3 regions of the Enterobacter chuandaensis genome follow, and region 1 is predicted to be linked to each of the others. Evidence: riboswitches for the same ligand, from Rfam matches in the RefSeq annotation. Region 1 holds a riboswitch; each other region holds the start of a gene.
The links. Region 1 has a riboswitch for thiamine pyrophosphate ahead of thiB (thiamine ABC transporter substrate binding subunit). Riboswitches for the same ligand answer to the same signal wherever they lie in the genome.
Positions count from the first base shown of each region.

Region 2: it holds a riboswitch for thiamine pyrophosphate, as region 1 does, so the genes downstream of both, thiM (hydroxyethylthiazole kinase) here and thiB (thiamine ABC transporter substrate binding subunit) in region 1, are expected to answer to the same signal.
Region 3: it holds a riboswitch for thiamine pyrophosphate, as region 1 does, so the genes downstream of both, thiC (phosphomethylpyrimidine synthase ThiC) here and thiB (thiamine ABC transporter substrate binding subunit) in region 1, are expected to answer to the same signal.

Region 1 is NZ_CP097173.1:811,008-820,575, reverse strand. It holds gene leuC (3-isopropylmalate dehydratase large subunit) at 1-1,113, shown strand, start outside; gene leuD (3-isopropylmalate dehydratase small subunit) at 1,124-1,729, shown strand; gene MX657_RS04030 (Hok/Gef family protein) at 1,821-1,973, opposite strand; gene MX657_RS04025 (sugar efflux transporter) at 2,190-3,368, opposite strand; gene sgrT (glucose uptake inhibitor SgrT) at 3,489-3,641, opposite strand; gene sgrR (HTH-type transcriptional regulator SgrR) at 3,730-5,385, shown strand; TPP riboswitch at 5,422-5,522, shown strand; gene thiB (thiamine ABC transporter substrate binding subunit) at 5,554-6,537, shown strand; gene thiP (thiamine/thiamine pyrophosphate ABC transporter permease ThiP) at 6,513-8,123, shown strand; gene thiQ (thiamine ABC transporter ATP-binding protein ThiQ) at 8,107-8,808, shown strand; gene MX657_RS03995 (DedA family protein) at 8,838-9,568, opposite strand, start outside.
Region 2 is NZ_CP097173.1:3,117,774-3,127,341, reverse strand. It holds gene MX657_RS15185 (glycoside hydrolase family 32 protein) at 1-72, shown strand, start outside; gene MX657_RS15180 (hypothetical protein) at 122-592, opposite strand; gene MX657_RS15175 (YadA C-terminal domain-containing protein) at 750-1,769, opposite strand; TPP riboswitch at 2,415-2,511, shown strand; gene thiM (hydroxyethylthiazole kinase) at 2,547-3,317, shown strand; gene thiD (bifunctional hydroxymethylpyrimidine kinase/phosphomethylpyrimidine kinase) at 3,314-4,114, shown strand; gene MX657_RS15160 (GntR family transcriptional regulator) at 4,157-4,903, shown strand; gene MX657_RS15155 (PfkB family carbohydrate kinase) at 4,877-5,830, opposite strand; gene MX657_RS15150 (ADP-ribosylglycohydrolase family protein) at 5,827-6,831, opposite strand; gene MX657_RS15145 (nucleoside permease) at 6,828-8,105, opposite strand; gene fbaB (class I fructose-bisphosphate aldolase) at 8,356-9,408, shown strand; gene yegS (lipid kinase YegS) at 9,477-9,568, opposite strand, start outside.
Region 3 is NZ_CP097173.1:241,565-251,132, forward strand. It holds gene MX657_RS01145 (HesA/MoeB/ThiF family protein) at 1-321, opposite strand, end outside; gene thiE (thiamine phosphate synthase) at 314-949, opposite strand; gene thiC (phosphomethylpyrimidine synthase ThiC) at 949-2,844, opposite strand; TPP riboswitch at 2,923-3,032, opposite strand; gene rsd (sigma D regulator) at 3,087-3,584, opposite strand; gene nudC (NAD(+) diphosphatase) at 3,680-4,453, shown strand; gene hemE (uroporphyrinogen decarboxylase) at 4,492-5,556, shown strand; gene nfi (deoxyribonuclease V) at 5,566-6,237, shown strand; gene MX657_RS01180 (YjaG family protein) at 6,279-6,869, shown strand; gene hupA (nucleoid-associated protein HU-alpha) at 7,056-7,328, shown strand; gene MX657_RS01190 (DUF1481 domain-containing protein) at 7,340-8,032, shown strand; gene purD (phosphoribosylamine--glycine ligase) at 8,084-9,376, opposite strand; gene purH (bifunctional phosphoribosylaminoimidazolecarboxamide formyltransferase/IMP cyclohydrolase) at 9,392-9,568, opposite strand, start outside.

The sequences.
Region 1 (9,568 bases):
CTGTACGATCTGAACCATCCGTATCAGGGCATCGTCCACGTGATGGGGCCTGAACAGGGTATTACCCTGCCGGGCATGACCATCGTCTGCGGTGACTCCCATACCGCGACCCACGGCGCGTTTGGCGCGCTGGCGTTCGGGATTGGGACGTCTGAGGTGGAACATGTGCTGGCCACGCAGACCCTGAAGCAGGGCCGCGCCAAGACCATGAAGATTGAAGTGAAGGGTAAAGCCGCGCCGGGTATCACCGCCAAGGACATCGTGCTGGCGATCATCGGTAAAACCGGCAGCGCAGGCGGTACCGGCCACGTGGTGGAATTCTGCGGCGAAGCCATTCAGGCGCTGAGCATGGAAGGTCGTATGACCCTGTGCAATATGGCCATTGAGATGGGCGCTAAAGCAGGCCTGGTCGCGCCGGACGAAACCACCTTTAACTATGTGAAGGGGCGTCTGCACGCGCCGAAAGGCCAGGATTTTGACGACGCGGTCGCGTACTGGAAAACCCTGAAAACTGACGACGGTGCCACCTTTGATACCGTTGTCACGCTGCAGGCGGAAGAGATTGCGCCGCAAGTCACCTGGGGCACCAATCCGGGCCAGGTGATTTCCGTCAACGACAGCATCCCCGATCCGGCGTCCTTTGCCGATCCGGTCGAGCGCGCCAGCGCGGAAAAAGCGCTGGCCTATATGGGGCTGAAACCAGGCGTGCCGTTGACCGATGTCGCCATCGATAAAGTCTTTATCGGCTCCTGCACCAACTCCCGCATCGAAGATTTACGCGCGGCGGCAGAGATTGCGAAAGGCCGCAAGGTGGCGCCGGGCGTACAGGCGCTGGTGGTTCCCGGCTCCGGTCCGGTGAAAGCCCAGGCGGAAGCGGAAGGACTGGATAAGATCTTTATCGAAGCAGGCTTCGAATGGCGTCTGCCAGGCTGCTCAATGTGTCTGGCGATGAACAACGACCGGCTGAATCCGGGTGAACGCTGCGCCTCCACCAGCAACCGTAACTTTGAAGGCCGCCAGGGCCGCGGTGGGCGTACCCATCTGGTCAGTCCGGCAATGGCCGCCGCCGCGGCAGTCACCGGCCATTTCGCCGATATTCGCAGCCTGAAATAAGGAGACAATCATGGCAGAGAAATTTACCCAACATACGGGCCGGGTTGTCCCGCTGGACGCCGCTAACGTCGATACCGATGCGATCATTCCCAAGCAGTTCTTGCAGAAGGTGACCCGCACCGGTTTTGGTGCGCACCTGTTCAACGACTGGCGTTTCCTCGACGACAAAGGCGAAGTGCCGAATCCGGAATTCGTCCTGAACTTCCCGGAATACAAAGGGGCATCCATTCTGCTGGCGCGCGAAAACTTCGGCTGCGGATCTTCGCGTGAACACGCGCCCTGGGCGCTGACCGATTACGGCTTTAAGGTAGTTATCGCCCCGAGCTTCGCGGATATCTTCTACGGCAACAGCTTCAACAACCAGCTGCTGCCGGTCACGTTGAGTGATGAACAGGTGGATGAACTGTTTGCGATGGTGCAGGCAAATCCGGGCATGGCGTTTGAGGTGGATCTGGAAGCGGAAGTGGTGAAAGCCGGAGACAAGCGCTACAGCTTCAGCATTGATGCCTTCCGTCGTCACTGCATGCTGAATGGTCTGGACAGCATTGGCCTGACGCTCCAGCACGAAGACGCCATCTCCGCGTACGAGAAAAAACAGCCTGCGTTTATGGGCTAACGGCAATGGCCCGCAGGACGCGGGCCATTGATAAGGGTGCGTTGAGGCTCAACCACTCTGGAGAGGCGGGGAAATTTCCCCGCCAATACCGCTAACGTTTTGCTTCGTAAGCCAACACTGCCGCCAGCTCTGTTTTCTCCTGTCTGAAGTGCAGCTCACACAGCGAGTCGCGCACCATCCAGGTGAAGATCAACAGCGTCGTACAGATCAGAAACAAACCTAACAGCAGAGTACGTTTTGGCATTCCAGCCTCCTTATTGCTTTTCGACAATGAAGAGACTAACCTCGCAATGTGGGTTGTGAAGTTGGTCTCCCCATCAGTTTTTTGATGTGGGACTCTCCACTGTTTGCCTCTTGCGAAAGCCTGAGGCAAACAGCCTCAAGCACCCGCCACGCACTCTATGCGCCTTCTCTGCTCCTGTCAGAAAGTCGTTTCATTTCGTGAAGCCGCCTTCCAGAATCAAACATCCTTGACCCGGCAGGTCAGCCCAAGCGTCACCACCGAAATCGCCGCAATCATCCAGTAAACCGAGGCATGCCCGTAGCTTTGCGCCAGCGCCCCCTGAATCACACCGGCAAGAATAACGCCCGTCGAAATGCTGTTGGTGAATAGCGTGGTCGCCGAGCCTGCACGACCGGGCATGAGATCCTGGAACCAGAGCATGCCGATCCCGGCAACAATCCCGATAAACACGGCGTTAAACAGCTGCAGCGCCAGCAACGCTTCACGCGAATGGAAAAGGATCAACCCCGCGTAAAAAAGCACCCCGGCCGCCACGGCGACGATCATCATCCGGCGTTTTCCGAAGCGCTTAACGTAATACCCCGCCAGAATCATCGCCGGAATCTCCAGCCCGGCGGCGGTGCCCATCAGGATCCCCGCGAGCTTGTCCGGCAGACCCAGATCGCTGCTGATCCACAGCGGCATATCGATGATGTACATGGTGTTGCAGGTCCACATCAGCGTGGAGGCGATAAACAGCATCCGGACGTTCTTATCCTGCCAGCCGCTCACCTGGGTGATGGGCTTATCCGTCGTCTGCTCAACCCGGGCAACCGACGGCAGCGCAAAGGCAATCAGCGCCAGGCTGATAATAAAAATGCCTGCCGCGATGGAAAACATGACCGTAAAGCCGTAGTTCAGCGCCAGCATGAATGCCAGCGGCGGGCCAATGACCCACGCCAAAGAGAGCTGTGCGCGCATCACCGAGCTGAACATCACCACTTCCCGCGCCGAGTTATCGGCGTATTCACGGGCCAGCGCGAAGAGCTGCGGCATGGCGGTATTCGCGAGAGAGGCCAGCAGCACGCCGCAGGTGATGAGCGTCAGGTAGTGGCGGTTGAAGGCAAAGAGCAGCGCGTTGCCCACGGCCATCGCGCAGCAAAAGAGGATCAACTTACGGCGATCGCCCTGGCTGTCGGATCGTTTCGCCAGCGCGAGGCTGACCAGGATCCCGGCAATCGCGTTGACGGTGTAAAACAGCCCCACCCAAAACGGCTGCGCCCCCACCTCGCGGCTGAGAAACAGACTCAGCGTCGGTGCCTGAAGCGCCCCTGCCACGCCCATCATAAAGGCCACCAGCATAAAAGCGGCGTACACGCCGTTCAGGCGTCGCCCCATCGTCATCAACCACAGCATGCGCAAGTCCTTGTGAAAGCGAATCGAGATTGGGTGAAAGAATAAACGAAAAAAGCCAGCAAAAACATTTTGCTGGCGGGTGATAAACACCAATACTCAGTCACACATGATCGAGGCGAGTTAGCGGGAAGAGGTCGGTTTCGTAACGTCCCACTGCATCAATTCTTCTAACGTTTTCAGCCGTTGCTCTGCACACTGGCGGGCCAGCCAGGACACTCCCTTTGTCGCTGAAAAGTACTGCTGATAAAACTGACGTGCGGTAGACCTCTTCATAATTTACCTCCTCGCTTCATCGGGAAGGATTATTGGCCTAATATAGGGATAAATAAATTGCTGGTTTTTTGTCAGGAGTTCCCCTTTTATGCCTTCTGGTCGTCTGCAACAACAATTTATCCGCCTCTGGCAATGCTGCGAGGGGCAATCGCAGGAGACCACGCTGAACGAGCTGGCTGACCTGCTCAGCTGTTCACGCCGACATATGCGCACGTTGCTCAACACCATGCAGCAGCAGGGCTGGCTGAACTGGGAAGCCGAGGCCGGACGCGGTAAGCGCTCGCGCCTGACCTTCCTCTATACCGGGCTGGCGCTGCAGCAGCAGCGAGCGGAAGATCTGCTGGAGCAGGACCGCATCGATCAGCTGGTACAGCTGGTGGGCGACAAGGCCGCCGTGCGCCAGATGCTGGTCTCACACCTTGGGCGCAGTTTTCGTCAGGGTCGGCATATTCTGCGGGTGCTCTACTACCGTCCGATGAAAAATCTGTTGCCCGGCACGGCATTACGGCGCTCTGAAACCCACATGGCCCGACAAATTTTCAGCGGCCTGACGCGCATAAATGAGGAAAACGGGGAACTGGAAGCGGATATCGCCCACCACTGGCAGCAGCTTTCTCCCCTGCACTGGCGTTTCTTTTTACGCCCGGGCATTCACTTCCACCACGGTCGCGAGCTGGAGATGAGTGACGTCATCGCCTCTCTGGAACGCGCCCGCACGCTTCCGCTCTACTCGCACATCTCGCGCATTCACTCCCCCACGGCCTGGACGCTGGATATTGAGCTGTCTCAGCAGGATAAGTGGCTGCCCTGGCTGCTGGGCTATGTGCCGTCGATGATCCTGCCCGGCGAGTGGGAATCGCTGAGCAATTTTGCCAGCCAGCCGATTGGCACCGGTCCCTACGCCGTCTCGCGCAATAACAACAATCAGCTCAAGATACGCGCCTTTGACGACTATTTTGGCTACCGGGCGTTGATCGACGAAGTGAACGTCTGGGTGCTGCCGGACCTTAACGAAGAGCTGAGCGCCGGGCTAACGCTGGAAGGCCCAACCACCGGTGAAAAGGCCGTCGAGAGCCGCCTTGAGGAGGGCTGTTATTATCTGCTGTTTGACCGTCGCACCCATCGCGGGGCAAGCCACGACGTGCGTCAGTGGGTAAGCCACATTCTGGCCCCTGCGAACCTGATCTACCATGCCGACATTCAGTATCAGGCCTGGTGGTTCCCGGCCTACGGCCTGCTTCCACGCTGGCACCACGCGCGTCCCGCACGCTGCGAAAAGCCTGCCGGGCTGGAATCCATCACCCTGACCTACTACCGCGAGCACGTGGAGCACCGCTTTATCGCTAAAATCATGATCCGGCTGCTGGCGGCCGAGGGGGTCACGCTGGAGGTCAACGAAGTCGACTATGACGAATGGCACCAGGGGGATATCACCAGTGATATCTGGCTCAACAGCGCCAACTTCACCCTGCCGCTCGATTTCTCGCTCTTCTCGCACCTGTATGAAGTCCCGCTGATCCAGCACTGCATCGATCGGGACTGGCAGCAGGACGCCGCCGGGTGGCGCGCGGGTGAGATGAATCTGGCCACCTGGTGCCAGCAGTTGCTGGCCGAACAGGCGATCGTGCCGCTGATCCACCACTGGCTGATGATCCAGGGGCAGCGCAGCATGCGCGGCCTGCGGATGAATACCCTGGGCTGGTTTGATTTTAAATCCGCCTGGTTTGCGCCGCCGGAGCCATAACGCTTTCGTAATATTCACCAAATCATTACAATACTGCCGTTCTCAACGGGGTGCTGCATCACTGATGTGCGCTGAGATAATACCCGTCGAACCTGATCCGGATAACGCCGGCGAAGGGATTTGAGGCTGTCGCTCAAAATCCTTTGCCACTCAACCCTGAGGTGCAAAGTGTTAAAAAACGTTCTTCCCCTGCTGGCGCTGGTTGCGCTGCCTGTTTTTGCTAAGCCCGTCCTGACGGTCTACACCTACGACTCCTTCTCCGCTGACTGGGGCCCTGGCCCGGTGGTGAAAAAAGCCTTCGAAGCCGACTGCAACTGCGAGCTGAAGTTCGTCGCGCTGGAAGATGGCGTGTCGCTGCTCAACCGTCTGCGCATGGAAGGGAAAAACAGCAAGGCCGACGTGGTGCTCGGGCTGGATAACAACCTGCTGGAAGCCGCGACGCAAACCAAACTGTTTGCCAAAAGCGGCGTGGCGGCAGATGCCGTTAACGTGCCGGGCGGCTGGAAAAACGACACCTTTGTGCCGTTCGATTACGGCTACTTTGCTTTTGTTTACGACAAAAACAAGCTGAAAAACCCGCCAAAGAGCCTGAAAGAGCTGGTCGAAAGTGACCAGAAGTGGCGCGTGATTTACGAAGATCCGCGCACCAGCACGCCGGGTCTGGGCCTGCTGCTGTGGATGCAGAAAGTCTACGGGGATAAAGCGCCGGAAGCGTGGCAGAAGCTGGCCGCTAAAACCGTCACCGTCACCAAAGGCTGGAGCGAAGCCTACGGCCTGTTCCTGAAAGGAGAAAGCGATCTTGTGCTGAGCTACACCACCTCTCCGGCCTACCACATTATCGCCGAAAAGAAAGACAACTACGCGGCTGCGAATTTCGCTGAAGGTCACTACCTGCAGGTGGAAGTGGCGGCCCGTACCGCCGCCAGCAAGCAGCCGGAACTGGCCGAGAAGTTCCTGAAATTTATGGTTTCACCGGCGTTCCAGAACGCCATTCCCGCAGGCAACTGGATGTATCCGGTCACTGACGTTGCGCTGCCCGCAGGTTTCGAGCAGTTGACCAAACCAACAACCTCGCTGGAGTTTACGCCGCAGCAGGTTGCCGCGCAGCGTGCCGCATGGGTAAGTGAATGGCAACGCGCCGTCAGCCGTTAATTCCCGGCTGGTTAATGCCCGGTCTGCTCGCCGCCCTGCTGATGGTGGCGGTCAGCCTGGGGGCGTTCCTTGCACTGTGGTTTAACGCGCCGGAGAGCGACCTGTTTGCGCTCTGGCACGACAGCTATCTCTGGCACGTTATCCGGTTCTCCTTCTGGCAGGCGTTTCTCTCCGCGCTGCTGTCGACGCTCCCGGCCATCTTCCTCGCGCGGGCGCTGTACCGCAGACGCTTTCCCGGCAGGCAGGCGCTGCTGCGCCTGTGCGCCATGACGCTGATCCTGCCGGTTCTGGTGGCCGTTTTTGGTATTCTGAGCGTCTACGGTCGCCAGGGCTGGCTGGCCTCGCTCTTTGCGTCTTCAGGCCTGGAATGGACCTTCTCTCCCTACGGGCTGAAGGGCATTCTGCTTGCGCACGTCTTTTTCAATATGCCAATGGCAACGCGTCTCTTTTTGCAGGCGCTGGAGAACATACCCGGTGAGCAGCGCCAGATTGCCGCCCAACTCGGCATGCGCGGCTGGTCATTCTTCCACTTTGTTGAATGGCCGTGGCTGCGCCGCCAGATTGCCCCGGTAGCCGCACTGATCTTTATGCTCTGCTTTGCCAGCTTTGCCACCGTGCTCTCTCTCGGCGGCGGGCCGCAGGCGACTACCATCGAGCTGGCAATCTATCAGGCCTTAAGTTACGACTACGATCCGGGCCGCGCCGCGCTGCTGGCGATGGTGCAGATGGCATGCTGCCTTGTGCTGGTGTTGCTGAGCCAGCGTCTGAGTAAAGCGATTCCCGCAGGAAGCAACAGCATTACAGGCTGGCGCGATCCGCAGGACAGCCTGCACAGCCGCGTCTCGGATTTTATGCTGATCGCGCTGGCGCTCCTGCTTCTGCTGCCGCCACTGCTGGCTGTTATCATTGATGGTCTGAATATGAACGTGCTGTCAGTACTGCAACAGCCCGTCCTCTGGCAAGCGACATGGACCTCATTGCGCATCGCGCTGGCAGCGGGGCTAATCTGCGTGACGCTGACCATGATGCTGCTCTGGAGCAGCCGCGAGCTGTACGCGCGACATGCCCGTAGAGCCGGACACGCGCTGGAGCTGTCGGGCATGCTGATTCTGGCGATGCCGGGCATCGTGCTGGCGACAGGGTTCTTTTTGCTGTTCAACAGCACCATCGGCCTGCCGGAAAGTGCCGACGGCATCGTGATTTTCACCAACGCACTGATGGCCATCCCTTACGCGCTCAAGGTGCTGGAAAACCCGATGCGCGACGTCAATAGCCGCTACAGTTTGCTGTGCCAGTCGCTGGGCATGAAAGGCTGGCAGCGTCTGAAAGTGGTGGAACTCCGCGCGCTGAAACGCCCGCTCGCCCAGGCGCTGGCCTTCGCCTGCGTGCTGTCGATTGGCGATTTTGGCGTAGTGGCGCTCTTTGGCAATGAAGATTTCCGCACGCTGCCGTTCTGGCTTTATCAGCAAATTGGCTCCTATCGCAGCCAGGACGGCGCGGTCACGGCACTTTTACTGCTGGTGCTGTGCTTTGCGTTATTTACCGTTATCGAAAAACTTCCGGGGCGTGATGTTAAAACTGACTGATGTAACCTGGCTTTACCAGCATCTGCCGATGCGCTTCACGCTCTCCGTGCGTCAGGGGGAGATGGTCGCTGTACTTGGCCCAAGCGGCGCGGGAAAAAGTACCCTGCTCAATTTAATTGCCGGTTTTTTGCCGCCTGCCAGCGGGTCGATAGTCATCGATAATCGTGATTTCACCCATGCCCCTCCGGCTAAACGCCCGGTATCGATGCTGTTTCAGGAAAACAATTTGTTCAATCATCTTACGGTGTGGCAGAACATCGCGCTGGGGATGGATCCGGGGTTAAAACTCGATGCTGCGCAGCGGCAAAAGCTGGCGGCGATCGCCGAACAAATGGGGCTTTCCGCCTTCATCGACAGACTGCCAGGCGAGCTTTCCGGCGGCCAGCGCCAGCGCGTGGCGCTGGCGCGCTGTCTGGTGCGCGAGCAGCCGATCCTGCTGCTTGATGAGCCGTTCTCGGCGCTCGATCCCGCGCTGCGCCAGGAGATGCTCTCGCTGGTGGAGGAGGTTTGCCAGCGCGAGCAGATCACGATGCTGATGGTGTCGCACAGCATTGAAGATGCCGCACGGATTGCGCCCCGATCGGTGGTCATTGCCGAAGGACGTATTCTATGGGATGGGGAAACGGAAGAACTGCTGAGTGGTAAAGCGGGGGCGTCTTCATTGTTGGGCATTCGTACGGTCTGATGCCCTCTCCAAGGGAGAGGGAAAAGTCCTTAACGGCTGACCACTTTTAATAAAATCTCGCCGTACACTGGCATCAGCGGGTGGCGAATCAGCGCGACCAGGGCCACCACGGCCACACCCAGCGTCAGCGGGGCCAGCCAGATCAGGCGCGCGCGCGGGAGATAGCGCGTCAGGCGATCGACGCTGGCTTTCGCGCTGCGCCACAGGCGCCAGCAGAGCCAGGCCGCCAGCCACAGCAGTACCGCCGTTCCCAGCAGCAGCCACTTAAACTCACCGCTTTGCATACCGTCAGGGATATCGATCGCCGCCCCCGCCAGGATACCCGGCAGGAAGTAAAACGGCGGCCAGAAGACGCAGCCGATAATGTTCGGCACTACAAACTTCGCGACGGGCAGATCGAGCATCCCCGCCACCATCGGCACCAGCGGACGCGTTGGCCCGACAAAGCGGCCGACGAGAATGGTGAACATGCTATGCTGGTGCAGCGCATGCTCGGTTTTATCCAGCAGCGCTTTGTTCTTCTTCATAAACGACCAGCGGTGCAGCGGCTTCTTAAAGCGCCAGCCCAGCCAGAAGGAGATCCAGTCGCCCAGCAGGCAGCCGATAATCCCGGCCAGCCACGCCTGCCAGAAATTGACCTCACCGCTACCGATCAGCGCACCGAGCCCCGCCATCATCACGGTGCCGGGCAGGATCAGCCCAACCAGCGCCAGCGATTCGAGAAACGCCACCAGCGCCACGGCGATGAGCGAGTACATAA
Region 2 (9,568 bases), 2.3 Mb from region 1:
CACGAACTGGCATTGTTTGCCTGGACGGGAACGGCATCGCTTATTAATGCCGGGGCGTGGCAGCTAGAGTAATACGTTAAGGCCTGCAAATTAAAAAGGCGACAGGTGTCGCCTCTGTTTTCTATTTAATCTTTGTTGCGTAACCTTCAAACTTTCCCTCTTTACTCACCGCTAATTTGCCTTTAGCGGGATAGTAAATGAAGGTGTATAGCCCTTGTGAATAAACTTTTGCCTGAGGCTCGTTTTCATCCAGCGCGCCCAATACGCCATCGACATTTAGGATCTCGCCTTTAATCGTGATCTTCATTCCTTCCCATTTAAAGGTGTGAACCGCTTTAGCTGCCTGTGCATGTTGCTTCGCATTTTTTTTAGCCCAGATACCCGTACCCGCAGCGGCATCACGTGCGTTCGCCCATGCTGCATTTTGTGCGGCTTCATTGTAAACATTCTGGCGATTTTGCTCAGCCAGGTAGCAGGTATCTTTGCTAATACCCTGGCGCTCACATTCGGCCATGCGCTGAGCAGGTGAAGTACATGCAGAAATCAGGATGGCAGCACTAGCTATTAGTACCGCTGAGAGTGACTTTATCATTATGATGATACCTTAGATGAAATATTCGATAGAAGGAGGTTTAATAGCCGCAAATATAATAAGTCTGATACATAATACCTAACCATGCGCCAACGATAATAAGCATCAGGTACAATATTACAGAGATAACAATGTATTTTGTCATGCTGGTTATTTATTAAAAGCCGATTCCTACGCCGACTGAAGCTCCCATGTTATTTGCTGTATCATCAGAGAAGCTCACTTTACCAACCATATGTTCGTTAAAGTTAACCGACGCCCCAACCGCTAAAGCGCTTTCACCGTTGTAAGTCGCACCGCCAGCCGAGAACATCACGCGCTGATTCGTTTGCACCTGTGGTAAACCGGCCATCGCCATCGCGCCACTGATACCCGCGTTTGCTTCTTTCTTGTTATTATCGACTTCCTCACGCAGCGATCTAAATTGCTGGTTGGTGTTGTTATTCAGAGCCTGTAATGTCTGTTTGGTAGCCTGCAGTTCCTGTGCTTTGGCAGTAATAGCCTGACTATTAGTTGTGACTTTAGCTTGTGTTGCCGTGTCTACCTGCGTTCGTGTCACGGTGGTCATCACGCCATCTTTACCATTCGCTCCATCACGTCCGTTAACTCCAGCAACGCCTTGTGCGCCCGTAGAACCGGTATCGCCTTTATCGCCTTTAGCGCCATCTTTTCCATCTACGCCGTTAGTGGGTTTTGGTGTATTCTCAAGAGCTAACAGGCGGCTATCTTGCACAGCATTAACAGTTTCAATATCAGTAATTGCAGTTCCGTTAGTAAGCACGCCTTTTAACGCCACATCACCTTTTGTATTAGCGGTGTCGGCAAGAGCGCCTGCTAATTTAGCTTCCTGATCTACGTGAGAAACAGTCGTTTGAAGAGAGGAGATATCAGCGGTGTTCGTGCTGATATTATTTTTACTTACGTTGATCTCGTCTTGCATTCGTTCACGATCGCCTTGCAAGTTATAGATCTGCCCGTCTTGCGTTACGTTTTCAGCTTTCATATTATCCAGATTATAAGCGGTATTATCAGTGCCCTGAATCTGAATAAAAGTACCTGCGTTGGATACGTTATCGTTAAGGTTTACGTTTACATCTGCAGCTTTAGTTACATTTATAGAACCAGTCAAAATAACGCCGGATACAAAAAATGCAACGGCATTTTTAGCAAGTTTCATTTTAAAAGCACTCATCATTTAAAAAGTAAAAATGGGTAAGGCTAGCTATCCTGGCGTGTTGATGTAACGTCTGGTTACGCCTGATTAAAATAACGGGGTTACGTAGAATTTTGAATAAATCACTTAATTCGTAACGTGCAGTAACTATCAATTAATGCGAGTTTTTGGATATTGATCTAAATCATAAATGGCATGAATAGCCAAAGTGAGTTTTTAAGGGGTGTCGCAAAATATCTCAATGTTTACATTAACTTATAAGGTGCGTGGCCAGATGCACGTTTCGTGTTAACCCCTTGATTGAGAGGCTAAATATTTAGCGGGGTTAAACGGTTTGGGGTTCACTTTATATTTCATTCGAAATAAGATTTAATGCTTTATGAAACATAAAATAGACTAACTGAAAGCGGAAAAAAATTATGTTGGTAGAGCTATTTCTTAAACGCTGAAAAAAGTGAGTGTTTCTTGGACGTAATGTAATTGTTATAGAAAATGGTGTTGATTCAAAGGAGGGGCATAATAGTCCTGTAATTATCGCTGCTAGCCTTTTCTTTCGCACCACCGCTGCATGAAGAAAGCGAACCTCGAAAGGGCGCTTGCGTCAGCATGAAACTTCCCCTAATCTGGCAAAAAGTAAGTCAATTCTTACCAAATGACTCGGGGTGCCCTTCTTTGTGAAGGCTGAGAAATACCCGTATTACCTGATCTGGATAATGCCAGCGTAGGGAAGTCAGATGCCTTCCCGGTCATCGCTTCTTCACGCAAGGCAGGAGCGAAACCATGCAGCCTGACCTGCTCGATTTACACGTTTTACACCACTTCCGAACCCGTTCTCCACTGACCCACTGTATGACCAACGACGTCGTACAGACCTTTACGGCTAACGTTTTGCTGGCGCTGGGTGCATCCCCCGCGATGGTGATTGAGGCCGAAGAGGCTGAACAGTTCGCCGCCATCGCCGATGCGCTGCTGATTAACGTCGGCACGCTGACCTCTCCGCGAGCGCAGTCGATGCGTCGGGCGATTGAAAGCGCGGTGGCGGCAGGTAAACCCTGGACGCTGGACCCGGTTGCGGTGGGTGCCCTGACGTTCCGCACCCGCTTTTGCCATCAAATCCTGGCCCTGAAACCGGCCGCCATTCGCGGCAACGCCTCCGAAATCCTGGCCCTTGCCGGAATGAGCGCGGGCGGGCGCGGCGTTGATACCACCGACACTGCCGCCAGCGCGTTGCCTGCCGCTCAGGCGCTGGCCCGTCAGACCCATGCCATTGTGGTCGTCACCGGCGAGGTGGATTACATCACTGACGGAGAGCGGACCCGAACGGTCACGGGCGGAGACCCGTTAATGACCCGCGTGGTGGGAACCGGGTGCGCGCTTTCTGCCGTTGTGGCGGCGAGCTGCTCGCTGCCGGGCGACCGGCTGGATAACGTTGCCGCCGCCTGCGGATGGATGAAGCGTGCCGGAACGCAAGCCGTTGCGCAGTCACATGGGCCAGGCAGTTTTGCCAGCGCGTTCCTGGATGCGCTCTATACGCTGGAGGAGCAGGCATGAAACGGATTAACGCCCTCACTATCGCCGGTACCGACCCCAGCGGCGGCGCAGGTATCCAGGCTGACCTGAAAACCTTCTCCGCGCTGGGTGCCTATGGCTGCTCGGTGATTACCGCGCTGGTGGCGCAAAACACGCGCGGGGTGCAGTCGGTCTACCGTATCGAGCCGGATTTTGTCGCCGCGCAGTTGGATTCGGTATTCAGCGACGTGCGCATTGATACCACCAAAATTGGCATGCTGGCCGAAACGGATATTGTGGAAGCGGTAGCCGAGCGGCTTATACGCTATCAGGTGCAAAACGTGGTGCTGGATACCGTTATGCTGGCAAAAAGCGGCGATCCGCTGCTCTCCGTCTCCGCCGTTGAGACGCTGCGCAGTAAGTTGCTGCCGCAGGTGGCGCTCATCACGCCCAATCTGCCGGAAGCCGCCGCGCTGTTAGGCACCTCGCACGCAAAAACAGAACGTGAGATGAAAGAGCAGGGGAAAGCGCTGCTGGCGATGGGGTGCGGGGCGGTGCTGATGAAAGGCGGGCATCTGGATGATGCCGAAAGTCCGGACTGGCTTTTCACCCGTGACGGCGAACAGCGTTTTACGACCCCGCGCGTACAGACCAAAAACACCCACGGCACGGGGTGCACTCTCTCTTCCGCGCTGGCGGCGCTGCGTCCCCGGCATGACAGCTGGGCCGATACGGTGCGTGAAGCGAAAACCTGGCTCTCGGCCGCACTTGCCAAAGCCGATACTCTGGAGGTGGGTCACGGTATTGGGCCGGTTCACCATTTTCATGAATGGTGGTAAGCCTTATACTGGCAAGAAACACCACGCCTGAGAAAAACAGAGATGGAACAAGCGCATACCCGGTTAATCGCTCAACTGAATGAACGGATCGCCGCGCCGGACAACACGCCGCTGTACCTGAAATTTGCCGAAACGGTTAAAAACGCGGTGCGCAGCGGCGTGCTGGAGCACGGGAATATTCTCCCCGGCGAGCGCGATTTAAGCCAGTTAACCGGGGTGTCGCGCATTACCGTGCGTAAAGCGATGCAGGCGCTGGAGGCTGAGGGCGTGGTGACGCGGGCCCGGGGCTACGGGACGCAAATCAACAACATCTTTGAGTATTCGCTCAAGGCGGCGCGCGGGTTCTCACAGCAGGTAGTGCTGCGCGGCCAAAAGCCCAATACGCTGTGGGTCAACAAACGGGTGGTGAAGTGCCCGGATGAGGTGGCCAATCACCTTTCAATTCCCCCGGAGAGCGAGGTTTTCCTGCTCAAACGCATTCGCTACGTTGACGACGACGCGGTATCTATTGAAGAGTCCTGGGTGCCGGTCGGGCTCATTCCCGATCCGGATGCGATTGGCATTTCGCTGTACGACTATTTCCGCAGCCAGAATATCTTCCCGCAGCGCACCCGTTCACGGGTCAGCGCCCGCATGCCGGACAAGGAATTTCAGGCGCACATCAAAATGGATGACAAAATACCGGTGCTGGTGATTAAGCAGGTTGCGCTTGACCAGCAGCACCGGCCGATAGAGTACAGCATCAGCTACTGTCGCAGCGACCTATACGTCTTTGTGTGCGAGGAGTAATTCGTCGCGAGTCGGGGCGCTGTCGCCGCCCCGGTGGCTGACCACCCACGACGCCACGGCATTTCCCAGCAGAACCGCATCGGCCAGCGACCATCCCGCCGCCAGCCCGGCAAGCGTGCCGCCCGCGTGGCTGTCGCCTGCGCCGATGGTGTCTACGACCGTGGCGGGAAACGCGGGAACAACGCCCGAGACGTCACCGTCATACCACGTAGCACCGTCTTTATCATGGCGCACAATCAGCGCGGCGCTGAAGCGCTGCTGCCACTGCGCGCCGAGGGTTTCCACTTCCATTCCCAGTCTCTCAGCGGCAAGCTCCGCTTCCTGACGATTGAGTGACACAATCGGCCTGCAGGCCATTATGCGCGCCATCAGCGCGTCGGCAATATCGGCAATGCGTGGGCCAAAATCAATAAAGGCCGTCACGTGCCGCAACCCTTCAAGCCAGCCCGTCAGCAGCTCGCCACACGGTGAGGCCAGCTGGTAGCCGGAGAGATAAACCAGGCTGTTTTGCGGAACCCGAAGTCCGTCAAGCCAGCGCTGCTGCCACTGGTTCTCGACGCCGCTAAAGGACATAAAGGTGCGCTCGCCGTCAGGCTCAACGAGCGCCAGGCACCAGCCGTTGTCGCCGGTTTCGGCCTCCACGGCGCTATGCAGATCCTGCTTCGCCATGGCGTTGCGGATGATATCCGCCCACACGCCGTGGCCGACGGGCAGGGCGTTTTGCGCCGTAATGCCGAGCCGTTTCAGGGCGATGGCGATATTCAGCGCGCAGCCGCCGATATTCACGCCCTGCTGTTTAAGCTCGATATCGCACCCGCGCCAGGGCAGGGCGTAGGCGTCGGCGATGACGTCAATCACCGCCGCGCCCAGCACCGTCACCGGACGCGTGGCGTGCAGGGTGTCGAGACGTTGGGCAAACGAATTCATACGCCCTCCCTTTGCTCCCTGAAGTGCAGCAGTTTCACGCAATAGTGGCCAAAATCAAGTTGATTAACGGCGTCGAGCTCGGCCTTCAGAGCCGGGTCAATGGCCTGCACGCCGTGGAGCGCGCCGCAGATGGCCGTCGCCATGGCGCCAATGGTGTCGGTATCACCGCCCAGATTGGCGCATAAAATGGCGCAGCGGTTTGGGTCGGTTCCCGCCAGTTCCACCATCGCGATGGCCGCCGGAACGGACTCAATGGTGCTGGTTCCTGCGCCGACAAGCTGATAAATCTGCTCGCTGGCGGAGTCGATACCGTTGGCTTCCCGCACGGTCTTAAGCGCCAGCTCAATGCGCGCCGCCAGCGACGCGCTGAAGGTGGTGGTTTTTGCCTCCTGCGCAAAACGGGCAATTCCCGGCAGGGCATCGACGATGTTCTGCCAGCGTTCCCCGTCGACGGCGCGGGAAATCGCCCAGGCAATCACCACCGCGCCGGCAATGGCAAGATCGGATTTATGGGTCGGGCTGGAGGCCAGCGCGACCTGCTCAACAAAGTGTTCCAGCCGCGTCGCTGGCAGCAGACAGCCCAGCGGGGAGGCGCGCATCGCCGCCCCGTTGGTCACGCCGTTGTTGTCCAGCTCGCTGACCGGCTTCCCGTCACGGATCGCGTTAAGCGCGATTTTCGAGGTCGGGCCGAGCACGTTTTTGTTAAACGCGTCGAAGTCGAGCGCCCAGTTCAGGATATGCTTGCCGATAACGTCCGCGTTAATCTCCCCGTCGCACTCCACGATCGCATCTGCCAGGCACAGCGCCATTGAGGTATCGTCGGTGAACTCTGCCTGTTTGAAATAGCAGGCCGCGTTATTCTCTGCCGGGCCGGGTAAAAAGCGGTCGATCCAGCCGAAGTGCGCCTTGACGCGCTTTCTCGGCCACAGCTCCGACGGCATGCCCATCGCATCCCCTAACGCCTGGCCGTAGAGGGCCCCGAGAATACGGTCTTGTTTCATTTAACTTCCCCTTGTGTCAGCGCGGTATCGCCATCAACCACCTCAATTGCGGTGATCTCTTTATCCGATTCGCGGAAAAACAGCATAAACAGCACGGCAATCACGGCAATCATGATTGCACCAAATGTCCACATTCCGGCCCAGTTGAAGGTCAGCCCATTCACCGGCTCTTTGTAGGCGAACATTTTTTCCATCATCACGCCGCCCAGGCGGTAACCCAGCAGGCTACCAAACCCCTGACAGCACAGCGTAATCAGGCCTTGCGCGGCGGTGCGCATGTGCACCGGCGCTTTTTTATCCACGTAGATGTACGCGGTGACGTAGTAAAAGTCGTAGCTCACGCCGTGCAGCAGAATGCCGAGGAACGGCAGGGCATAGGTAAAGTACTGCTCCGCACCGCCGTAAACGAAGAAGCCATAGCGGATGGCGGCGGTTATCAGGCCCAGCAGTAAGACCTTCTTAATACCAAAGCGTTTGGTAAAGAACGGCAGGGCGAGCATAAAGAAGATTTCAGAGAACTGGCCGAGCGTCATCCAGCCGGTGGCATTTTTCATCCCCACTTCGGTGAGATAGCCGTTGGCGAAGATGTAGTAGAAGGCCAGCGGCATAGCGAACAGGAACGAGCAGAAGAAGAATACCAGGAAGTTTTTGTCGCGCAGCAGGACCAGCGCATCCAGCCCCAGCATGACTTTGAAATCCAGCTTGCCGGTACTTTTCGGCGGCGTGTTCGGCAGGAACAGAGCAAAGACGCCGAGCAGGGCGGAGCTGGCTGCGGTCATCAGCAGCGGGATATTGGTATCGGAGATGTCGCTGTAGCCCATCATCTGCGGCAGGAACCCGCACGCCAGACCGGAGGCGATCCAGCCGATGGTGCCCATCACGCGAATGCGCGGGAAATCGGCCTCGACGTCGTCCACGTTGGCGAAGGCAATACTGTTGGTCAGCGCGATGGTTGGCATATAGGTCAGAGAATAGACCAGCAGCAGCGGGAAGAAGGTACTGAACTGGGTTTGCTGGGCGGCGAAGTACATCAGAATGGCACCGGCGAACATCAGCACCGACAGCACTTTCTGCGCGGCGAAGAAGCGGTCCGTCAGCGAGCCGACCAAAATCGGGGAAAGGATAGCGGCAATCGCGGTACAGGCGTAAGACCAGCCGATTTCCCCGGCGGTAAACCCGCTTTTACTCAGCCACAGCCACAGCGGCACAAACCACGCGCCCCAGATAAACCATTCAACAAACATCATGAATGACAGTTGGACTTTCGTTTTCATTTTTGAATCCTGCATGTCAGATAAGGTACGCCTTTAAAATACCATTCAATAATACCTTTTAAATACCTTTGTGGCGATTGTTTGATCAATGTAACAGTTTTGTTGTACACGAATCGAGCCAGCAGATTGTGCTGAAAAAAAATGCAAATGGTGGAAAATCTGTTAAGTCGGTACCAGGCTTAGTCTGCCCATAAAAGATGGGACTGGATAAACACACACCGACACGACGTCGGACTTACGGGAGTATCACATGACTGATATTGCGCAGTTGCTTGGCAAAGACGCCGACAGCCTTTTACAGCATCGTTGTATGACCATTCCAGCCGACCAGCTGTATCTGCCTGGTCACGACTACGTTGACCGTGTGATGGTGGATAACAACCGTCCGCCTGCGGTTCTGCGAAACATGCAGACGCTCTACAACACCGGGCGGCTCGGCGGCTCCGGGTATCTCTCGATTCTGCCGGTAGACCAGGGCGTTGAGCATTCGGCGGGCGCCTCCTTTGCGGCGAACCCGCTCTATTTTGATCCGAAGAACATCGTAGAGCTGGCGATTGAAGCGGGCTGTAACTGCGTGGCGTCCACCTACGGCGTGCTGGCCTCGGTGTCGCGTCGCTACGCCCACCGCATTCCGTTCCTCGTGAAGCTGAACCACAACGAAACCCTCAGCTACCCTACCGAATATGACCAGACCCTCTACGCCAGCGTCGAGCAGGCGTTCAATATGGGGGCGGTGGCCGTCGGGGCGACGATTTACTTTGGCTCTGAGCAATCCCGTCGTCAGATTGAAGAGATCTCCGCGGCGTTTGAGCGCGCGCACGAGCTGGGTATGGTGACCGTGCTGTGGGCCTACCTGCGTAACTCGGCGTTCAAAAAAGACGGCGTTGATTACCACGTGTCCGCCGACCTGACCGGGCAGGCAAACCACCTGGCGGCCACCATCGGCGCGGATATTGTGAAGCAGAAAATGGCTGAGAATAACGGCGGTTATAAGACGGTGAACTTTGGCTACACCGACGATCGCGTTTACAGCAAGCTGACCAGCGATAACCCGATCGACCTGGTCCGTTACCAGCTGGCGAACTGCTATATGGGCCGTGCGGGGCTGATTAACTCCGGTGGCGCGGCGGGCGGAGATACCGACCTCTCAGACGCGGTACGTACGGCGGTTATCAACAAACGCGCGGGCGGCATGGGGCTGATCCTTGGCCGTAAGGCGTTCAAGAAATCGATGGCCGACGGCGTGAAGCTGATTAATGCGGTTCAGGATGTCTATCTGGACAGCAAAGTGACGATAGCCTGATCCCTTTAACGCCCTCTCCCCGTGGGAGAGGGCTGGGGTGAGGGAATCATCGCGCACTATGTGAAACATCAGCGCAAAAGCACACAGTCCGGCGGCAGCCTGCACTGCAGCGCGCCGGGCAACACTTCAATGCGGAACTGCGTCCCGCTCAGCGGCTCCC
Region 3 (9,568 bases), 570 kb from region 1:
GAGCCGCGCCTGCAGAGCAATCAGTTCGATATCCGGGTTAAGCTGGCTCAGCCGCTGCCGGGTAATCTGCGCTTTTGGCTGGTTAATATCCTCTGTCGTAAAGAGAATTTGCCGCTGCAGGTTGCTGAGGTGCACCTCGTCGTCGTCAGCCAGTACCAGCGTGCCCACGCCCGCACCGGCCAGATAGAGCGCGGCAGGCGCGCCTAACCCGCCCAGACCGACAATCAACACCCGGCTGGCGAGCAGCGTTTGCTGCCCGTCAATGGCGATATCCTCCAGCAGGATCTGACGGCTGTAGCGCATAAAGTCGCGATCATTCATCGCCTGCTCCTGCCAGCTGTAAAAGCTGTTCGGTGGCGGAACGCCAGTCCGCCGCCTGGGTGATGGCGCTTACGACGGCGATACTGCCGACGCCGGTCTCCAGCACCGCCGGGGCGCGTTCAACGCTGATCCCGCCGATAGCGACAGTGGGGTAATCGGCAAGGCGTTCGACGTGGCTCGCCAACTGTTTCAGCCCCTGCGGCGCGGACGGCATCTGCTTGGTTTGCGTCGGGAAGACGTGACCCAGCGCGATGTAAGAAGGGCGGGCCGCCAGCGCCACGTCGATCTCCATATCGTCGTGTGTTGACACGCCAAGGCGTAGCCCAGCTTCGCGGATGGCGTTCAAATCGGTTGTCTCCAGGTCCTCCTGACCCAGATGTACGCCGTACGCCCGGTGCTTAATGGCCAGCCGCCAGTAATCGTTGATAAACAGGCGGGCGTTGTAGCGACGCCCCAGCGCGATGGCAGCAACCACATCGGCTTCTACCTCTTCATCGCGTTTATCCTTGATGCGCAGCTGGAGGGTGCGCACGCCAGCCTCCAGAAGGCGTGCGATCCACTCCACGCTGTCCACCACCGGATAGAGCCCCAAGCGGAAGGGGACGGGAGGAAAATCAGGCTGGTACATTACGCCTCCTCTTTTTTGAGGTAGATCTCGCCGCCTCTGGCGCGGAAGGTTTCTGACATATCCGCCATGCCGACTTCAATGGTCTGCGCGGCGGCGTAGTCGCGCACTTCCTGGCTGATTTTCATCGAGCAGAACTTCGGCCCGCACATGGAGCAGAAGTGCGCCACCTTGCCCGATTCCTGCGGCAGGGTTTCGTCGTGATAGGCGCGGGCGGTGAACGGATCTAGCGCCAGGTTGAACTGGTCTTCCCAGCGGAATTCAAAGCGCGCCTTGGACATGGCGTTGTCGCGGATTTGCGCGCCCGGATGGCCTTTCGCCAGATCCGCCGCGTGGGCAGCAATTTTGTAGGTAATCAGCCCCTGCTTCACGTCCTCTTTGTTCGGCAGGCCGAGGTGCTCTTTCGGCGTGACGTAGCAGAGCATGGCGCAGCCGAACCAGCCGATCATCGCCGCGCCAATCCCGGAGGTGAAGTGGTCGTAGCCCGGCGCAATATCGGTGGTCAACGGTCCCAGGGTGTAGAACGGCGCTTCGTGGCAGTGCTCCAGCTCCTCGGTCATGTTGCGGCGGATCATCTGCATCGGCACGTGTCCCGGGCCTTCAATCATTACCTGCACGTCATACTCCCAGGCGATTTTGGTCAGCTCGCCCAGGGTATGCAGCTCGGCAAACTGCGCTTCGTCATTCGCGTCGCGAATAGAGCCCGGACGCAGGCCGTCGCCCAGCGACAGAGAGACATCGTACGCGGCACAGATTTCGCAGATCTCGCGGAAGTGCTCGTAGAGGAAGTTTTCCTGATGATGGGACAGGCACCACTTCGCCATGATGGAGCCGCCGCGCGAGACGATGCCGGTCAGACGTTTCGCCGTCATCGGCACGTAGCGCAACAGCACGCCCGCGTGAATGGTGAAGTAGTCCACGCCCTGCTCGGCCTGCTCCAGCAGCGTGTCGCGGAACGCCTCCCAGGTGAGGTTTTCGGCGATGCCGTTGACCTTCTCCAGCGCCTGATAAATCGGGACGGTACCGATCGGCACCGGGCTGTTACGCAGGATCCACTCGCGGGTTTCATGGATGTAGCGGCCAGTGGAGAGGTCCATCACCGTGTCCGCACCCCAGCGCGTGGACCAGACCAGCTTTTCCACCTCTTCTTCGATGGAGGAGGTCACTGCCGAGTTACCGATGTTCGCGTTGACCTTCACCAGGAAGTTGCGGCCAATAATCATCGGCTCGGATTCCGGGTGGTTGATGTTGGCGGGGATAATGGCGCGCCCGGCGGCCACTTCGTCACGCACAAACTCCGGCGTGATGTTCTCCGGCAGGCGAGCGCCGAAGCCTTCACCCGGATGCTGGTAGCGCAGCACTTCGCTGCGGATACGCTCGCGGCCCATGTTTTCACGAATGGCGATGAACTCCATCTCCGGCGTAACGATGCCCTGGCGCGCGTAGTGCAGCTGGGTTACGCATTTGCCTGCTATGGCGCGTTTTGGCGTCAGCAGGCCGGTAAAGCGCAGCTCGTCCAGACCGTCGTCGGCCAGGCGCTCTTTGGTGTACGCCGAGCTGCGCACGCTCAGCTCTTCGCAGTCGTTACGCGCGTCAATCCAGGGCTGGCGCAGCTTTGCCAGACCCTGCTGCACGTTGATGGCAACATCAGGGTCGCCGTACGGACCGGAGGTGTCGTATACCGGTACGGCTTCGTTGTCTTCGTACTGCGGGTTATCTTTGCTGCCGCCGATAAGCGTCGGGCTGAGCTGGATTTCACGCATTGGGACGCGGATATTGGCCTGCGAGCCGGAAATGTAGATGCGTTTCGAGTTCGGGAAAGCGGTGCCTTCCAGGGTGTCGATGAAGCGTTGGGCGTGTTCGCGCTGTTCGCGGCGGGTCAGTTTAGTAGTAGACATAGCTCATTCCAAAAGTGAAGGACATGGCTTGTCAGACGACGGATGAAGCAAGAGAAGATCGCCCGGGGGCGATACAACAGCAGTGTGACTCTTGTTCCCTTCGCAGGTATTAGCCTGATCAGGTTCCGCGGATCCCGAATTAACGGTCTCAGCCCGTGCTTTCACACTGGGCACTCCGACAAGAAAAATCCCCCTCGTGAGAGGGGCGAATGGTTGTAAATTACTCGTTAACGATTAAGAACTCAAGCAGGGCGCACGACGTTCTCTTCGTTAATGATGTTCAAATCATGGTCCAGTGCGAGGGCAATCAGCTTATCTTCCAGCGTGAATCGTTCTTCCAGCGCTTCACCGAGGTCGGATAGCGCCTGCTGGAACTCAAGATAATTATCGTGATCGATGGCATTCTCGAGCGTGGAATCGTAGTAATCCATGATCTGCTGAGTGTTGGCTTCCAGCAGCGGACAAAGTTTGCTGGCCGCTAAACAGGGGGTTGTGCCTTCCATTTCGCGGATAATGCGTTCATAAATGTTGAAATGGCCGTCGGAAAGGTAGTCGACCAGGCTCTGACAAAAATCATCCAGCGCTTTTTCATTCAGCCGCATAAAGGATTCTTTGCCAGGCTTAAGACCGACCAGATTGTAATACGCCACGAGGAGATGCTTGCGTACATGTAGCCAGCGATCCACCAGTGTGTTACTTCCTCCAACGCGCTCCGTCAGGCTTTCTAGCTGGTTTAACATGGTCGACTCCGCAAAGTTTAGAATGGGATCTACTTACCCAAAATGTAACCACAATGCTAACAACATGTCAGTGAAGCGAAGGTAGTGCAATAGATATGGATCGTATTATTGAAAAATCAGATCTGGGTTGGTGGATCGTCAGCCACGAACAAAAGTTGTGGCTGCCCGGTGGAGAAATCCCCTACGGTGCGGCAGAAATCTTCGATCTTGTCGGTCAGCCCGCTCTGCGAATCGGCGAGTGGCAGGGCGATCCGGTGTGGTTGATCCGGCAATCCCGGCGTCAGGATATGGGATCCGTTCGCCAGGTGCTGGATCTGGACGCGGGGCTGTTCCAGCTGGCGGGGCGGGGCGTGCAGCTGGCGGAGTTTTATCGCTCGCACAAATACTGCGGTTACTGCGGACACACCATGCACCCGAGCAAAACCGAGTGGGCTCTGCTCTGCGGCCACTGCCGTGAACGCTACTATCCGCAGATTGCGCCGTGCATCATCGTCGCCATCCGCCGGGACGATTCCATCCTGCTGGCGCAGCATACCCGCCATCGCAACGGCATTCATACCGTGCTGGCCGGTTTCGTCGAAGTGGGCGAAACGCTGGAGCAGGCGGTGGCGCGCGAGGTGATGGAAGAGAGCGGAATCAAGGTGAAAAACCTGCGCTACGTGACGTCGCAGCCGTGGCCGTTCCCGATGTCGTTGATGACCGCGTTTATGGCGGAATACGACAGCGGCGAGATCGTTATCGACCAGAAAGAGCTGCTGGAGGCGAACTGGTATCGTTATGACGATTTGCCTCTTTTACCCCCACCGGGTACGGTGGCGCGTCGGCTGATAGAAGATACCGTGGCGATGTGTCGGGCCGAGTATGAGTAGTGTTACACTGAGGCCATGACGCTTAAGGAACTGCAAAAATGACCGAACTGAAGAACGATCGTTATCTGCGTGCGCTGCTGCGCCAGCCCGTTGATGTCACCCCGGTGTGGATGATGCGCCAGGCGGGACGCTATCTGCCAGAGTACAAAGCCACGCGCGCGCAGGCGGGTGATTTTATGTCGCTGTGCAAAAACGCCGAGCTGGCCTGTGAAGTGACGCTCCAGCCGCTGCGCCGCTACCCGCTGGATGCCGCCATTCTCTTTTCGGACATTCTGACCATCCCGGATGCCATGGGCCTTGGGCTCTATTTCGAAACTGGCGAAGGTCCGCGCTTCACCTCCCCAATCAAAAGTAAAGCCGACGTGGATAAGCTGCCGATCCCCGACCCGGAAGGCGAGCTGGGCTATGTGATGAACGCTGTGCGCACTATTCGCCGTGAGCTGAAAGGTGAAGTGCCGCTGATTGGCTTCTCCGGCAGCCCGTGGACGCTGGCGACCTATATGGTTGAAGGGGGCAGTAGCAAAGCCTTCACCATGATTAAAAAGATGATGTACGCCGAGCCGCTGGCCCTGCATGCGCTGCTCGACAAGCTGGCGAAGAGCGTTACCCTCTATCTGAACGCGCAGATTAAAGCCGGTGCGCAATCGGTGATGATTTTCGACACCTGGGGCGGCGTGCTGACCGGGCGTGATTATCAGCAGTTCTCCCTGTACTACATGCACAAAATCGTTGACGGCCTGCTGCGTGAAAACGAAGGTCGCCGCGTGCCGGTGACGCTGTTTACCAAAGGCGGCGGTCAGTGGCTGGAAGCGATGGCGGCGACCGGCTGCGACGCGCTGGGCCTCGACTGGACGACCGATATTGCCGATGCGCGCCGTCGCGTGGGCGACAAAGTGGCGCTGCAGGGCAACATGGATCCGTCCATGCTCTATGCGCCGCCAGCACGTATTGAAGAAGAAGTGTCGACTATACTGTCTGGTTTCGGCCAGGGTGAAGGGCACGTCTTTAACCTCGGCCATGGCATTCATCAGGATGTGCCGCCAGAACACGCTGGCGTATTTGTGGAGGCGGTGCATCGGCTTTCTGCCCAGTATCACAAGTAAGGAGTGGTTATGGATCTCGCGTCGCTACGCGCTCAGCAAATCGAACTGGCTTCATCGGTGATCCGCGAGGATCGTCTGGATAAGGATCCTCCGCAGTACATTGGCGGAGCGGACGTTGGGTTCGAGCAGGGCGGCGAAGTGACGCGAGCGGCGATGGTGGTGCTGAAATACCCTTCGCTGGAGCTGGTGGAGTACAAGGTAGCGCGTATCGCGACCACCATGCCGTACATCCCCGGCTTTCTCTCCTTCCGCGAATATCCCGCGCTGCTGGCCGCGTGGGAGCAACTTTCGCAAAAACCTGACCTGCTGTTTGTTGATGGGCACGGTATTTCCCATCCGCGTCGCTTAGGCGTGGCCAGCCACTTTGGGCTGCTGGTGGACGTGCCGACCATTGGTGTCGCCAAGAAACGCCTGTGTGGGGCGTTTGAACCTCTTTCTGCCGAGCCGGGTGCACTGGCGCCGCTTATCCATAAAGGCGAGCAGCTGGCGTGGGTCTGGCGCAGCAAGGCACGCTGTAATCCATTGTTTATCGCGACCGGGCACCGTGTGAGCATGGACAGCGCGCTGGCGTGGGTGCAGCGTTGCATGAAGGGCTACCGTTTACCGGAGCCGACGCGCTGGGCTGATGCCGTTGCCTCCTCGCGACCGGCTTTTGTTCGTTGGCAGGAAATTCAGCCGTGATTCAGGTAAACTGCGGCTAATTTCCGATTCGAGACATCATCATGTTACAAAACCCGATTCATCTGCGCCTTGAGAAGCTGGAAAGCTGGCAGCACGTGACGTTTATGGCTTGCCTGTGCGAGCGCATGTACCCCAACTATGCCGCGTTCTGCAAGCAAACGGAGTTTGGCGAAGGCCAGATTTATCGTCGTATCCTGGATTTAATCTGGGAAACGCTGACGGTGAAAGACGCGAAGGTAAACTTCGACTCTCAGCTCGAAAAGCTGGAAGAGGCGATCCCGGCAGCGGATGATTTCGACCTGTACGGCGTCTACCCGGCCATTGATGCCTGCGTGGCGCTGAGCGAGCTGATCCACTCCCGTCTGAGCGGGGAAACGCTGGAGCACGCCATTGAAGTCAGTAAGGCATCCATTACGACCGTCGCGATGCTTGAAATGACCCAGGCAGGCCGCGAAATGACCGACGAAGAGCTGCGTGCTAACCCGGCCGTTGAACAGGAATGGGATATTCAGTGGGAGATTTTCCGCCTGCTGGCAGAATGTGAAGAACGCGATATAGAGCTGATCAAAGGGCTGCGCGCGGACCTGCGTGAGGCTGGTGAGAGCAATATTGGTATAATTTTTAACCAATGAGACAACAAAACGTGATTTAACGCCTGTTTTGTCGCACCTCGACTCTTCCCTTCTGCCCCCCGTCTGGTCTACATTTGGGGGGCGAAAAAAAGTGGCTATCGGTGCGTGTATGCAGGAGAGTGCTTTTTTGGCATTTTCGTCGCACTCGATGCTTAGCAAGCGATAAACACATTGAAAGGATAACTTATGAACAAGACTCAACTGATTGATGTAATTGCGGACAAGGCTGATCTGTCTAAAGTGCAGGCTAAAGCTGCTCTGGAATCTACCCTGGCTGCTATTACTGAGTCTCTGAAAGAAGGCGATGCTGTACAACTGGTTGGTTTCGGTACCTTCAAAGTGAACCACCGCGCTGAGCGTACTGGCCGCAACCCGCAGACCGGTAAAGAAATCAAAATCGCCGCAGCTAACGTGCCGGCATTTGTTTCTGGTAAAGCACTGAAAGACGCAGTTAAGTAAGACGCGTGGCAGTGAACAGTTTTAACGAAGGGGCGGCAACGCCCCTTTTGTCATTCTGGCGCGGAACGCTCGCGCTGGCGGGCATGCTGCTGTTATCCGCCTGTAGCCACGACACCTCCCTGCCGCCGTTTACCGCCAGCGGCTACGCTGACAACCAGGGTGCGGTCAGGATCTGGCGAAAAGATTCTGGCGGTGAAGTGCATCTGCTTTCTGCCTTCAGCCCGTGGCATAACGGCAATACGTCGACTGCGGAGTATCGCTGGCAGGGAGATGACCTGTCGCTGATCGAACTGAACATCTACAGCAAGACCCCCGAACACGTGAAAGTGCGTTTTGACGACCACGGCGAGCTGAGCTTTATGCAGCGCGAAGTCAGTGGTCAAAAACAGCAGCTTTCCAGCGATCAAATCGCCCTCTACCGTTATCGTGCCGAACAAATCCGTCAGACAAGCGACGCGCTGCGTCTGGGACGCGTTGTGCTGCGCCAGGGGCGCTGGCATGCCGATGGGACGGTGACCACCTGCGAAGGGCAGACGGTCAAGCCTGAGCTCGAATCCTGGGCAACAGAACACATTCAACGCCGTCAGCGTCATTCATCAATGGAAGTGAGTGTGGCTTGGCTTGAAGCGCCGGAAGGCTCTCAGCTGCTGCTGGTGGCGAACGAAGACTTCTGCACCTGGCAGCCGACAGAGAAGAGTTTCTAAAGGGGCTGCGAGCGGTTCCCTCTCCCCTTAGGGGAGAGGGTGAGGAGAGAGTTACTCTCCCTGCTCCCGCGCAATCGCACGATAACCAATATCCTGACGGCTGAAGCTGCCGTTCCAGTGAATATCCGCCATCAGCGCATAGGCGCGTTTCTGCGCTTCTGCCACGGTATGACCCAGCGCGGTTGCACACAGCACGCGGCCGCCGTTGGTGAGGACGCGATCGTCGTCAGCCAGCTTCGTACCGGCATGGAACACCTTCGCGCCGTCAATCTCTTCCAGCGGCAGGCCGTGGATCTCATCCCCGGTGCTGTAGTTGCCCGGATAGCCACCCGCAGCAATCACCACGCCCAGAGACGCGCGCTCATCCCACTCGGAGGTTTTCTCGTCCAGCTTGCCTTCGCAGGCCGCCAGGCACAGATCCACCAGATCGGATTTCATGCGCAGCATGATCGGCTGCGTTTCCGGATCGCCAAATCGGCAGTTGAACTCGATGACCTTCGGGTTACCCTGCTTGTCGATCATCAGACCCGCATAGAGGAAACCGGTGTAGGTGTTGCCTTCCGCCGCCATCCCTTTCACGGTTGGCCAGATGATGCGGTCCATGGTGCGCTGGTGCACTTCATCTGTCACCACCGGGGCAGGGGAATAAGCGCCCATCCCACCGGTATTCGGGCCGGTATCGCCGTTGCCCACGCGCTTGTGGTCCTGGCTGGTGGCCATCGGCATAACGTGCTCGCCGTCGACCATCACGATAAAGCTCGCCTCTTCGCCGTCGAGGAACTCTTCGATCACGATGCGGTGGCCCGCGTCACCAAAGGCGTTACCCGCCAGCATATCCTGAACCGCGGCTTCCGCTTCTTCGAGCGTCATCGCCACGATAACGCCTTTACCGGCGGCCAGGCCGTCGGCCTTGATAACAATCGGCGCGCCTTTTTCACGTAAGTAAGCCAGAGCAGGCTCCACTTCGGTGAAGTTCTGGTATTCCGCCGTCGGGATGTTATGACGCGCGAGGAAATCTTTGGTGAAGGCTTTGGAGCCCTCCAGCTGTGCGGCGCCTTCCGTTGGACCGAAGATTTTCAGGCCCGCGGCGCGGAAGGCGTCAACCACGCCAATGACCAGCGGCGCTTCCGGGCCGACGATGGTCAGGTCGATGTTCTCGCTCTGAGCAAAACTCAGCAGGGCCGGGATGTCGGTCACGCCGATAGCCACGTTCTGTAGCGCGGGTTCCAGTGCGGTACCGGCGTTGCCCGGCGCCACGAAGACCGTTTTCACCAGCGGAGACTGCGCCGCTTTCCACGCCAGAGCGTGCTCGCGCCCGCCGTTTCCAATCACTAATACTTTCATTTTCTGCTCCGGGGATTAATGGCGGAAGTGACGCATGTCGGTGAAGATCATCGCAATGCCGTGTTCGTCGGCTGCGGCAATCACTTCGTCGTCGCGGATAGAGCCGCCAGGCTGGATCACACAGGTGATACCCACCGCAGCAGCCGCGTCGATGCCGTCACGGAACGGGAAGAAGGCATCAGAAGCCATAGC